DNA from 2 places in the Stenotrophomonas sp. YJH_SMC_133 genome. Region 2 is predicted to be linked to the other one. Evidence: riboswitches for the same ligand, from Rfam matches in the RefSeq annotation. Region 2 holds a riboswitch; the other holds the start of a gene.
What was found. A riboswitch is a leader RNA that binds a small molecule or an ion and turns the genes downstream of it on or off. The one in region 2 is predicted to bind cobalamin.
Positions count from the first base shown of each region.

Region 1 (6,158 bases), on a different contig from region 2:
ATGATCACCGAGCCCGAGCAGGCCGAATCGATCCTGCGCCATCGCCACGCCGATGCCGTGGCCCTGGCGCGCGGCATCCTCTACGACCCGCGCTGGCCGTGGCATGCCGCTGCCGCATTGCGCGACAGCGTGGAACCGGCGCCACAGTACCTGCGCTGCGAGCCGCGCGATGCGCGCGGCGTGTTCAAGACGCGCTGAGGCTCACACCCGCCAGGCCGGCGCGATGCCGGCCTGAAGGTGTTCGAACAGCGCGCGGATCTTGGCGGTGAAATCGCGGCGGTCGCTGACGCAGAAGTAGACCTCCATCGGTTCCGGGCGCCACGCGGTGTCGGCGCCGAACACCGCCTGCAGGCGGCCATCGCGCAGGTACGGCTCGGCCACGAATGCGGCCAGCCGGGTGATGCCGGCACCGGCCGCCGCCAGCGTCGCCAGCGCATCGATGTCATCGCAGACCATGCTCGGTGGCAGCGCGGCGTCCACGCGCTGGCCGTCCTTCAGCAGGCCCCAGCGCAATGGCCGGCCATCGGTGGGGAAGCGGTGCAGCAACCCGCGATGACCGCCCAGATCGGAAGGCTGTTGCGGGACGCCGTGCGCCTTCAGGTAGGCCGGCGAGGCACAGAACACGAACGGAACACGCGCCAGCTGCCGCGCGACCACCCCATCCTCCAGCTGCGCCCCGATGCGGATGCTGGCATCCACCGCTTCCGGCCCATGCTGCACGGCGCGGTCGGTCAGGCGCAGCTCCAGCTGCAGTTGTGGGTAGCGCTGCTGCAGTGAAGGCAACAAGGGGGCAAGCACGTGGCGACCGAAGGCGCTGCTGCTGGCGATGCGCAGCGGCCCGGCCGGTTCGATGTCACCGGCGGTGACCATCGCCTGCGCGCGCGCCAGGTCGGCTTCGATGTGGCGCACCTGCGCCAGGTACAGCGCGCCGGCCTCGCTGAGCGCCAGCTGCCGCGTACTCCGGTTCAGCAACCGTACGCCCAGATGGGCCTCCAGCCGGTTGATGTTCTGGCCGACCGCGGTGGCGCTGATGCCAAGGATGCGGGCCGCGGCGGCAATGCTGCCGGTCTCTGCGGTGCGGGTGAAGCTGCGGATCAGTTGCAACAGGTTCATGACCGACCAGCTTGCCACGGGAAGGTCCAAGTATCGCTTGGTACTGAACCAAGCAGGCCGGTTGCACCCGTGATCATCCGGCCGCTGGGCAGGGCGCTGCCCTACACTGTAGCGATGCGCCCCGATTCCATTCTTACCCTGTCCTGCCCCGACCGCACCGGCATCGTCTACCGCGTGTCCGGCCTGCTGTTCGACCACGGCTGCAACATCCTCGACGCCCAGCAGTTCGGCGATGAGGAGAGTGGCCGCTTCTTCCTGCGCGTGCACTTCGACCGCGATGCCGGCCTGCCGCTGGAGACCGTGCACGCCGCCATGGCCACGCTTGCCGAAGGCTTCGGCATGGACTGGCAGCTGCACGATGGCCGACGCCGCGCCCGGCTGCTGGTGCTGGTCAGCAAACAGGGGCATTGCCTCAACGACCTGCTGTTCCGCGCCCACAGCGGCCAGCTGAAGGTGGACATCGCAGCAGTGGCGTCCAACCACGCCGACTTTGCGCCGCTGGCGGCGTCCTACCAGGTGCCGTTCCACCACCTGCCGGTGACCGCCGATACACGCGCGGTGCAGGAGCAGCAGATCATCGACCTGGTCGAGCGCGAGCGCATCGACCTGGTGGTGCTGGCGCGCTACATGCAGATCCTGTCACCCACGCTGTGCCGCGCGCTGGCCGGCCGTGCGATCAACATCCACCACAGCTTCCTGCCCAGCTTCAAGGGCGCGCAGCCGTACCACCAGGCACACGCGCGTGGGGTCAAGATCATCGGCGCCACCGCGCACTATGTCACCGAGGACCTGGACGAAGGCCCGATCATCGAACAGGACGTGGCCCGCGTGGACCATGCGATGGCACCGCGTGAACTGGTGCGGCTGGGCAGCGATACCGAATCGCTGGTGCTGGCACGCGCGGTTCGCCGCCATGTGGAGCACCGCATCCTGCTCAATGGGCATCGCACGGTGGTGTTCCGGTAATCGCCCATCCCGCGTCCGCCGGGCATGGCCCGGCACTACCGAATCCTGGTTTCATCCAATGAAAAGCCCCCGGTTCGGCCGTCCCGCGATCTGTAGGGGGGCGTAGTTGGGGGGCTGGATGAATCGATTGTGTTGTTGTGGGCAGGAGCGCGCAAGCGGCATAAGCGACGTGCGCGGTAGCGCCGGGCCATGCCCGGCGGTCACGCCTCAGACGATCGCGATCCCCGCCTTGCCCAGCGCCTCGCGCACCATCACGTCGTTGGCTTCGGTCACCGGCTTGGTCAGCTCCCACAGGAACTTCACCCGGAAGCCGGACTTCACCGCGTCCTGCGCGCTCCACAGCACGCAGTAGTCACGGGCCAGGCCGCATACGTGCACTTCGCGGATGCGGCGTTCATGCAGCCAGCCGGCCAGGCCGGTGGCCGGGCGCTCGCCATCGGGGCCATGGTTCTCGCGGAAGGCGCTGTACGAATCCACCTGTTGGCGCGTGCCCTTGCGCAGGATCAGGTCGGCCACGGTCCAGTCCACGCCCGGGTGCAGGGCGGCACCGGCGCTGCCCTGCACGCAGTGGTCCGGCCACAGGGTCTGCGGCTGCGCGTGCAGCAGGATGGTCTCGAACGGGCGTTGGCCGGGGTGCTGGCTGGCGAATGAGGCATGGTCGGCCGGGTGCCAGTCCTGTGTTGCCACCACGGTGCGATAGCGGCGCTGCGCCAGCAGATCGGCAATGGGTGCCACCAGCGCATCGCCCTGGTCGCAGGCCAGGGCGCCACCGGGCATGAAGTCCGGCTGCAGGTCGATCACCAGCAGGGCGACATCGGCGGGCAGGGCGGTCATGGCAGTTCCGGTACAACAGAAGGGGCGACCAGCGTGGCCGCCCCATGCCTGCACGTCAATCGTCCTGCGGCGTCCCAGCGTCCTGCCCGTAGTACAACAGGCCGATCTTGATCCGCTCGCGGCCATTCTCGCGGCGATGGCGGTTGGCATCGCGCAGCGAGTACACGCAGCCGCAGTATTCCTGCTGGTAGAACTGCTCGCGCTTGCTGATCTCGATCATGCGGCTGGCACCGCCGCCCTTGCGCCAGTTGTAGTCCCAGTACTGCAGGCCTTCATAGCGCGAGGCGGCGCGGATGCCGCAGTCGTTGATCTGCGCCATGTTCTTCCAGCGCGAGATGCCCAGCGAAGAACTGATGGTGTCGTAACCGTGCTCGTGCGCGTACAGCGCAGTGCGCTCGAAGCGCATGTCGAAGCACATCGTGCAGCGGATGCCGCGTTCGGGCTCGTTTTCCATGCCGCGTGCACGGCTGAACCAGTTGTCGGTGTCGTAGTCGCAGTCGATGAAGGGAATGCCGTGCTGCTCGGCGAAGCGGATGTTCTCCTGCTTGCGCAGCTCGTACTCCTTCACCGGGTGGATGTTGGGGTTGTAGAAGAAGATCGCGTAGTCGATCCCGGAGGCGGTGATCGCCTCCATCACTTCGCCGGAACAGGGCGCGCAGCACGAATGCAGCAGCAGGCGCTTGCCGCCGGCGGGCAGGGTCAGGGTGGGGCGTTGGAGCTCTGTCATCGTCAGGTACCGCATGGACCGCCGGCAACGGCGGTGGCCCATGCATCAGCGCGTGGGTGAACGGGTCTGGCCGGATACCGTGAACAGGACGCGCGCGGCCACACCGCCTGCACGCGCAGGACGACGACGGCCCCGGCAACCTCCCCGCGGAGATTCCAGGTCGAGTCAGGGGACGGTCGTGTCCCCCGGCCGGGGCCGGTATTCGGGCTGATGGACTCGGGCCGCAGCCCACCTACTACCTGCCGCTTCCCAGGCGCGAGCCCAGTGCTGTTGGCAGGATTCGTTTCCATTCACCGCTGCGGGGCAGCTCCGGAATGGACGCGCGAGGCGCCTTCACCGGATTCCCGTTTAAATCCCTCCCCGCGCCGCAGCGATGGGAGGGATACCTTCGGCGTGTGCAAGGTGGACCTGTTGGTGGCGCCGGTCAAGAGCGCAGGGGTCAGAACCCGCTGCGCTGCAACGGGATCCGACCCCAGCGGAAGGAAGGGGTCGGATCCCGCTGCCACGCAGCGGGCTCTGACCCCGGTCGGGATGCACCTTCAATGCCCCACGGCCGCCCGCGTGCGGATGTCGTCCAGCCGCTGGTCGTACAGAAGATGGCCGTTCTCCCACACGGTCACCATTGCGTCCTCGAAGCCGTCCGGCAGGGTGTCGTCGCCGTTGGCCGGCAGTGGCACCGTATGCAGGCTGCCATCGTCCAGGTGGCGCAGCAGGCGCATGCGGCCGCGCTTGCTGGCCTTGCCGGCGTCGGTGACCGGATCCTTGTAGACGTCGATCCACTCGCCCTCGACCCGTGCGGCCGAGCACTTCAGCGCGAACTTCTGCGTATCGCGGTCCAGCCGCTGCAGCAGCGCACCGCCCATGCCGAAGGCCACGTTGTCGGCGGCGTAGCCGTCGTCGGTGATGCGCTGCAGGATCGCGCGGATGGTGTCCGGATTGATGCCATCGCCCTGGATCACCCGCACGTGGTTGAGCACGCGATAGCCCTTGCCGTTGATCGCGTGGCCGAAGGCTTCATCCAGCCGGCGCAGGCTTTCGGCCACCACCTCCACCGGGTCACCCGAGTCGGGACGGATGACCAGGGTGGCGCCCGACGCGATCACGTCATCGCGCAGGGTGGTGCCCCAGTGTTCGCTGATCGCGCGGTAGATGTCATAGCTGTCCGACACCACCGCCACGATCGAACCGGGCTTGCCGAACTGGCGCAGCATGTTGCGATAGGCGTCCACCTCGCGTTCGCGGCCCCAACTGGTGATGGTGCTGTGCTCGGCGGCCGGAATCGAATAGCCGGCCATCGGCGCGTGGTAGTGCGCGCGTGCCAGGCACAGCGCCGACACGGTATCGGTGCCGAGGAAGTTGACCAGGTGCGCGGCACCGCCCAACGCGGCCGATTCCAGGCTCGATACACCGCGCGCGCCGAAGTCGTGCAGCTTGAACGGCAGCTGCTCCTGCGGGTCGTCGCTGGTCTGCTGCAGGAACGCGGCGATGGTCTGCCGTGCGTGCCAGCTGATGGTGGCCACGGTGACCGGATACCACACGCGCAGCAGCAGCGTTTCCAGATACGACGGCACCCAGAACGCAGCCGGATCGGTCGACTCGATGGTCATCAGTGCCTGGTGGGTGGGCACCACGCTGCCCTCGGGAACGGCGCGGATGCGCACCGGCAGGTGGCCGCCAAGCCGGTCGACGATATCGCGCCAGCCGGCCTCGTTGAACGGTTCGCCGTGCGCGGCGAATACCGCAGCAGCGTCGTCGATGTCGGCGTGGGTGACCGGTCGTGCCAGCGCGTCCTTGAGGATCGCCTGCAGGCCGAAGAACACCGTGCGATCGTGCAGGCCGCCACGTGATTCGACGTAGAAGAACGTGGCATCGGTACCCGGCGGGTACTGCAGCCAATGGCTGGCCTTGTAGCTGTCGGTGTTGAGGAGAAGATTATCGAGGTAGTGCATGACGGAAGCTCCTTCGCGTCGAGTGACACCAGCGGTCTGTCCGCCAGTGGGGAGGCCGGGCCTGTCAGCCGCGGCCGAGGAAATACTCCAGGATGTGCAGGTGGTCTTCGAACAGCTGCGGGCCCATGTCCAGGGCTTCACTCACCGGTATCCAGCGCGCCTTGTCAGCGTCATCGCCGCCGCGCACCGGCGGCAGTTCACCGGCCGGGAATTCGAAGTGGAAACCGTGGGTGATGGTGCGGCCGCGCTGGCTGCGGTCGGGGTGGTCGAAGACCTGCTGGCCCTTCAGCGACCCCTTCAGCACCGGCAGCGGAATCTTCAGCCGGGTTTCCTCGCGTAGTTCGCGCAGGCAGCTGTCGAGCAGGCTCTGTTCCTGGCCGACGAAGCCGCCGGGCAGCGCCCACAGCCCCTTGCCGGGTTCCGAGCGGCGACGCACCAGCAGCACGTGGCCCGAATGCACCACCACCGCATCGGTGGTGACGAAGGTGGGCGCGTAGGGCGCATCCTTCCAGGCGGCCTTGTACTGTTCGATGAAGCGGTACTCGGCCACCAGCTGGCCATAGGCAGGC
Region 1 is NZ_JCAFTW010000004.1:98,594-104,751, reverse strand. Features, by position in the region: gene AC5P78_RS07055 (NADH:flavin oxidoreductase/NADH oxidase) at 1-198, shown strand, start outside; gene AC5P78_RS07050 (LysR family transcriptional regulator) at 202-1,113, opposite strand; gene purU (formyltetrahydrofolate deformylase) at 1,228-2,079, shown strand; gene pncA (bifunctional nicotinamidase/pyrazinamidase) at 2,287-2,913, opposite strand; gene AC5P78_RS07035 (epoxyqueuosine reductase QueH) at 2,969-3,655, opposite strand; cobalamin riboswitch at 3,817-4,046, opposite strand; gene AC5P78_RS07030 (nicotinate phosphoribosyltransferase) at 4,180-5,589, opposite strand; gene AC5P78_RS07025 (bifunctional nicotinamide-nucleotide adenylyltransferase/Nudix hydroxylase) at 5,654-6,158, opposite strand, start outside.
Region 1: another riboswitch for cobalamin. It lies ahead of AC5P78_RS07035 (epoxyqueuosine reductase QueH); the one in region 2 lies ahead of btuB (TonB-dependent vitamin B12 receptor).

Region 2 (6,158 bases):
CGAGCAGGATCGTCAGGTGGCGGCGCGTGATGGCCTGCAACTGCGCACGGTGCAGGGCGACATGCGCGATCTGCACGCCTTCGCCAACGACAGCTTCGATGTGGTGTTCCACCCGATCTCCAACCTGTACGTGCCTGACGTCCGGCCGGTGTGGACCGAATGCCGCCGCGTGCTGGCGCGTGATGGCATGCTGATGGCCAGCTTCTACAACCCGGTGCTGTTCGTCGGTGCACGCGATCCGCAGCTGGATGCACAGGGCCTGATCCGACCGCAGTACGCCATTCCCTATTCGGATCTGGAAGACCTGCCACCGGCCGAGCGCGAGGCGAAACTGGCGCGGGGCGATGCGCTGACCTTCGGCCACAGCCTGACCGAACTGATCGGTGGCCAGCTCGATGCCGGCTTCGTCATCGATCGCTTCATGGAAGACTGGCAGCCGCAGCCGCGCTTCCTGATCGACCGTTACCTGCCCACGTTCCTGGCCACGCGCGCGCGCCGGATCGGTTGAGGCAGGCCTGCCCAAAATACTGCGGCGTACAATGGACGGCCCCACGTCATGCAGGTGCAGTCCCTTGCCGTATCCGTATCCGCTGGTCGTGTTCGACCTCGATGGCACGCTGGTCGACAGCGCTGCCGATATTGCCGAAGCGCTGAACCGCACGCTGGAAGACATCGGCGTGGCGCGCGTGCCGGAAGCCACCGTGCTGGGCTGGATCGGTGACGGTGTGCGTCGTCTGGTCGAGCAGGCGGTGCAGGCCGCCGGCCGCGAGGTGGACCTGGCCGAGGTGATGCCGGTGTTCATGGTGCACTACCGTGAGTGCCTGCTGCGCAGCCCGCGACTGTTCGACGGCGTGGGCGAAGCGCTGGCGCAACTGCGTGCGCGCAACGTGCCGCTGGCGATCTGCACCAACAAGCCCGAAGCACTGGTGCCGCCGCTGCTGCAGCACCTGGGTATCGGTGATGCATTCGCGCTGGTACTGGGGGGGGATTCGCTGCCGCAGCGCAAGCCCAGTGGCGAGCCACTGCGGCACATCGCCGCGCACTTCGGGCTGCCGGTGGAGTCCTGCCTGATGGTGGGTGATTCGTTGACCGACTACCGCGCCGCCGAAGAGGCCGGCATGCCGATCGCGCTAGTGCGCTACGGCTATCCGCGCGGCCTGGACCTGGCCACCGCGCATGCGGTGGCGGTGATCGACGACCTGCGTGAACTGCCGGGGTTGCGGGGCTGAAGCAGAGGGGTAGTGCCGGCCGCTGGCCGGCAACCCGGAATGCGTTGCCGAAGGTCATGATGTTGCCGGCCAGTGGCCGGCACTACCATGAACGTTGCGCTCACTTCGGCTGGTAACGCACGCTCAACTGGTACTCGCGGCCGGGCTGGTTGAACCATGCCACCGTTTCGTAGCGACGGTCGAAGACGTTGGCGGCACGTGCCAGCAGCGACCACGATGGCGTCAGTGCGTACTCAGCGCGCAGGTCCAGCGTGCCGTAGCCTCCCACCTTCACCGTGTTGGCGGCATCGTCGTAGCGCTTGCCGGCACCCTGCACGGTCAGGCCTGCGCGGAAATCGCCGAAGCGACGGTCGATGTCCAGGCGCGCGGTCTGCTGCGCGCGGCGTGGCAGCCAGTTGTCGAACTGGGTGCTGCCGCCGGTGCGGTTGCGCGGGTCGGTGTAGCTCAGCTGCGCGTTGATGTCGAAGCCGGCCAGCAGCACGCCGCCGGTCAGTTCGGCACCGCGGATGCGGGCCTTCTCCACCTGCTGCATCTTGAAGGTCGCCGCATCGTAGGTGATCAGATCATCGATGCGGGTTTCATACACATCTAGGCCCCAGTGCCAGCCCTGGCCCTGCTGCGAAACGCCGAGGTTGGCACTCTTGGACTTCTCCGGCTTCAACGTCGGCACGCCGCTCCACGGGTCGTACAGATCGCTGAAGGTCGGTGCCTTGAACGCCGTGCCATAGCTGGCGTTGAGGCGCAGGCCGTGGCCCAGCTCCATGGCCCAGCCAACGCTGCCGGTAGCGTGGTTGCCGAACTGCTGGTTGTCGTCGTTGCGTGCGCTGGCCTGCAGCTGGTGGCGGCCGAAGCGGCCCTGGTACTGCACGAATACGCCGGTGTTGCGGCGGCTGTCGACCAGGTAACCCGCGCTGCTGCCATCCAGGTTGTCTTCGCTCCAGTCCACGCCTGCGCTCAGCAGCTGGCCCTCGGCCACGCCGAAATCGCCCTGCAGGGAGGCGCTGTCGCGGTGGGTCTGTGCGCTGCCACGTGCACCGAAGTCGCCGAAGTTGTCCGACTCGTTGTCACTGCGGCCGACGTTGGCGGTGAATGCCAAGCGCTCGGACGGGGTGTAGCGCACCTTGCCGGCCAGCACCTGCTGGCGGGTTTCCGAATAGTTGTAGTAGCCGTCGTAGTGGTTCTTGCCGTCGGCGCGCAGGGCGCTGCCTTCCACGTTCCACTGCTCGTTGAAGGTGTAGCCACCGCGCAGGCTCTTGGACAGGTTGCGGTAGCCGTCGCGATCGGGCTCGTCGGCGAAACAGCCGGTGAACAGCGTGGCCGAGCCGCGGCAGGCATCGATGCCATCGGAATGCTGGTAGGCGATATCCGCACCGAACCAGCCGCGTTCGGTACCGCCGCCAATGCCACCGCTGGCTTCACGCAGGCCGTTGCTGCCACCGCCAAGCTGGAAGTGCGGGGCGAAATCGCCCTGGTTGCGGCGGGTGAAGATCTGGATCACGCCACCGATGGCGTCGGCGCCGTACAGGCTCGACTGCGGGCCGCGCACGATTTCCACGCGCTCGATCTGCGCCAGCGGCAGGTCCTGGTACATGGCCAGGCCGAGGTCGGCGCTGTTGATGCGCACGCCGTCCACCAGCACTACGGTGTGGCCGGAATTGGTACCGCGCAGGAACAGCGAGCTCTGCTTGCCGAGGCCGCCGGCATTGGCCAGGTTGATGCCGGCGCGACCGCGCAGCAGTTCCTGCAGCGAAGTGGCCTGGCTGGATTCGATCTGGGCGCGGTCGATCACCTGCGCCGGCGCGATGCTGTCCTGCAGGGCGATCGGGGTGCGGGTGGCAGTGACCAGGATCTGGTCGAGCGCGGTGGTGTCATTGGCGGCCTGGGCCAGCGCGGGCAGGGCGGCCAGCACGGCCAGGGACAGCATTCGGGACTGCAGCTTCATGGGGGACTCCGGGTGCCACGCACGCCCGCGTGGCGAAGGGGAGGAGCCGCGAAGGCAGGCGTGCGCCGATGCCGCAGCGCACGCCACGGTCATCCAGCGCCATGCCCACCGCATCGCGACCTGAGGCTTCCGGGCCGGTCTCCGGGCTTGCCGCCGGGTGGCGCGAGGCCACCGTCCAGGCGCCTTCCCATGCCTGCGGCACAGTGGCGGTGTTGCCTGGAACTGACGTGCTTACCGTTGCGGGGGCAGCGCCGGCCTGGCGTGGAATCACGCGTCACCGGCTTCCCGTTTCAACCTGCCGGCCATGGCCGCAGGTCACCTGGAAGTGCGCGCAGTCTACGGCATCGCAGGCCGTCCCGTTGCGTCGCGCCTGCGCGACTGCCTTTGCTGTGCCTTTAGAATGGTTGCTCGATCCCGTGGTGCCGTTGCCGATGTCCGCCCGTTTTCCGCTGTACCTGCGTCGCCCGTCCGGGACGCGCGCATGATCCTCGACCTGGTCCGCCATGCCGGCAATGGCCGTGATGAGTTCCTTGATGGCCGCAGCGACCCACCGCAGCTGGCCGGCCTGCCACAGGAGCTGGTCGAGGCCTACGCCGGGCAACGCTGGGAGCGGGTGATCAGTTCACCGCGGTTGCGCGCGCTGCATACGGCGATGGCCCTGGCCACGCCGCGTGGGCTGGACGTGGAAGCGGACGAGGAATGGGAAGAACTGGACTTCGGCGATTGGGACGGGCGGTCGCTGTTCGACCTGCCGGAGGATGCACTGGCGGCCTTCCATGCCGACCCGCACGCGTTCCCGCCGCCCAATGGCGAGAGCTGGGGCCACTTCGAGCGGCGCATCGCGCGCGCGCTGGATCGCCTGCTCGATGATGACGATCCGGTGCCGACGCTGGTGGTCAGCCATGGCGGCCCGTTGCGCATGGTGCTGTCGCAGGTCTGCGGCCTGCCGATGTCGCTGTGCTGGGCGCTGCGCATCGACCACGGCACGCGCCTGCGGGTGTGGCTGGAGCGCGGTGAGATCGGGCTGGTGGGTGAGCTGCTGGAGCTGCAGCAGCCCTGAGCGCACTCGCCGGGCATGGCTCGGCGCTACCGATCCCGCATCACACTGGTAGTGCCGGCCGCTGGCCGGCATCCCCAGGAACGCGGATGCCTCAATCCTCGTCCGCGCCCTCGGCCACGCTGTCCTCAGCGTCATCGTCGGCATCGAAGCGCTGCTCATGCACCGGGCCCGACGCCGGGCCGGCTGCCTTCAGCGGATGCGCAGCGATGCGTGCTTCGTAATCCTGCACCAGTGCTTCACGCTGTGGCTCGCTCAGCTCCTGCCAATGGCAGTCCAGCAACGCGCCTTCCAGCGAGTACAGCAGGTTCAGGCTGGGCTTGAAGCCGGCGCGCTTGACCTTGACGAAGGCGCCGACGGCTCCGATCGCGACCAGGTCGTCGCGGCTGCGCAGGCCGACCTGGCGCAGCCACGCCGCACTTTTCGGGCCGATGTTGCGCAGCTTCGGTGCGCTCATCCCAGCGCCTCGACGAACACGCGGGCGATGGCTTCCAGGCCAGCCTGGTCGTCGGCATCGAAGCGGCCGACCTTCGGGCTGTCGATGTCGAACACGCCGATCAGTTCATCGCCGCGCAGCAGCGGCACTACCAGTTCCGAGCGCGAGGCCGAATCGCAGGCGATGTGGCCGGGGAAGGCGTCGACGTCCTCTACGCGCTGGGTCACGCGCTGGCTGGCGGCGGCACCGCACACGCCTTTGTCCAGCGGGATGCGCACGCAGGCCGGCAGGCCCTGGAACGGGCCGACCACCAGTTCCTTGCCGTCGTACAGGTAGAAGCCCACCCAGTTCAGGTCGGGCAGGGCGTGGTAGACCAGGGCCGAGAGGTTGGCCGCGTTGGCGATGCGGTCGGACTCGGCGTAGACCAGGCCACGGGCCTGTTCCAGCAGCTGGGCGTATTGTTCCGGCTTGCTGCCGGTGAGCGAGGCATTGGCGAACATGCCAGCAGTCTAGCAAGCGTGCCGGGCCAGCGATAATGCACACACTGTTGCCCTGTTGGAGCCCGTCGATGCCGTTGCCCGCCACGCTGCCGCCCGCCCTGTTCGTCACCGGCACCGATACCGAGATCGGCAAGACCGCGGCGAGCACCGCGCTGCTGCATGTGCTGCGCCGGCGTGGCCTGCGTGCGGTGGGGATGAAGCCGGTGGCCAGCGGCAGCGAAGACCTGGGCCGGGGCCTGCGCAACGAAGACGCATTGGCGCTGCAGGCGGCCAGCTGGCCGGTACCGGACTATGCCGATCTGAACCCGTATGCGTTGCGCCAGCCGCTGGCACCGGAGCTGGCCGCTGCCGAGGACGGCGTGCAGGTGGAGCTGGCGCCGATCGTGGCAGCGTTCGAGCGGCTGCGTGCGCAGGCCGATGTCGTGGTGGTGGAGGGTGTTGGCGGTTGGCTGGCACCAGTCTCGGCCACGCTCGACCAGCTCGACCTGGTGCGCGCATTGCGGTTGCCGGTGTTGCTGGTGGTGGGCATGCGGCTGGGCTGCGTCAACCACGCGCGTCTGACCGCGCAGTCGTTGCAGGCCAGCGGCGTGGAGTGCCTGGGCTGGATCGGCAACCACATCGACCCGGCGATGCAGCGCCAGGATGAGAACATCGCAACGCTGCAGCAGCGCCTGCCGATGCCGTGCTGGGGGCGGCTGCCACATCTGCCGGGAGCGGATGGCGAAGCGTTGAGCACGCATCTGCTCGATTGACCTGGGGTAGTGCCGGCCGCTGGCCGGCAACCTCGATGTATCCACCTGCGTGCAGTTGCCGGCCAGCGGCCGGCACTACCGTGCTGCGGCCGCCAGCTCCCGCGCGATCGCACCCAACCGCTCCACCGCGCCGATGAAGCGTGCATCCAGCGTCTGGCAGCACGACAGCCGCAGGCAATGGCGATACCGCGCGCCGCGTGAATACACCTGGCCGGGCATGAACACGATGTCCTCCTGCAGTG
Region 2 is NZ_JCAFTW010000009.1:70,377-76,534, reverse strand. Features, by position in the region: gene AC5P78_RS14175 (class I SAM-dependent methyltransferase) at 1-508, shown strand, start outside; gene gph (phosphoglycolate phosphatase) at 573-1,229, shown strand; gene btuB (TonB-dependent vitamin B12 receptor) at 1,330-3,171, opposite strand; cobalamin riboswitch at 3,287-3,509, opposite strand; gene AC5P78_RS14160 (histidine phosphatase family protein) at 3,653-4,231, shown strand; gene AC5P78_RS14155 (TfoX/Sxy family protein) at 4,323-4,685, opposite strand; gene AC5P78_RS14150 (GAF domain-containing protein) at 4,682-5,164, opposite strand; gene bioD (dethiobiotin synthase) at 5,233-5,916, shown strand; gene AC5P78_RS14140 (aminotransferase-like domain-containing protein) at 5,992-6,158, opposite strand, start outside.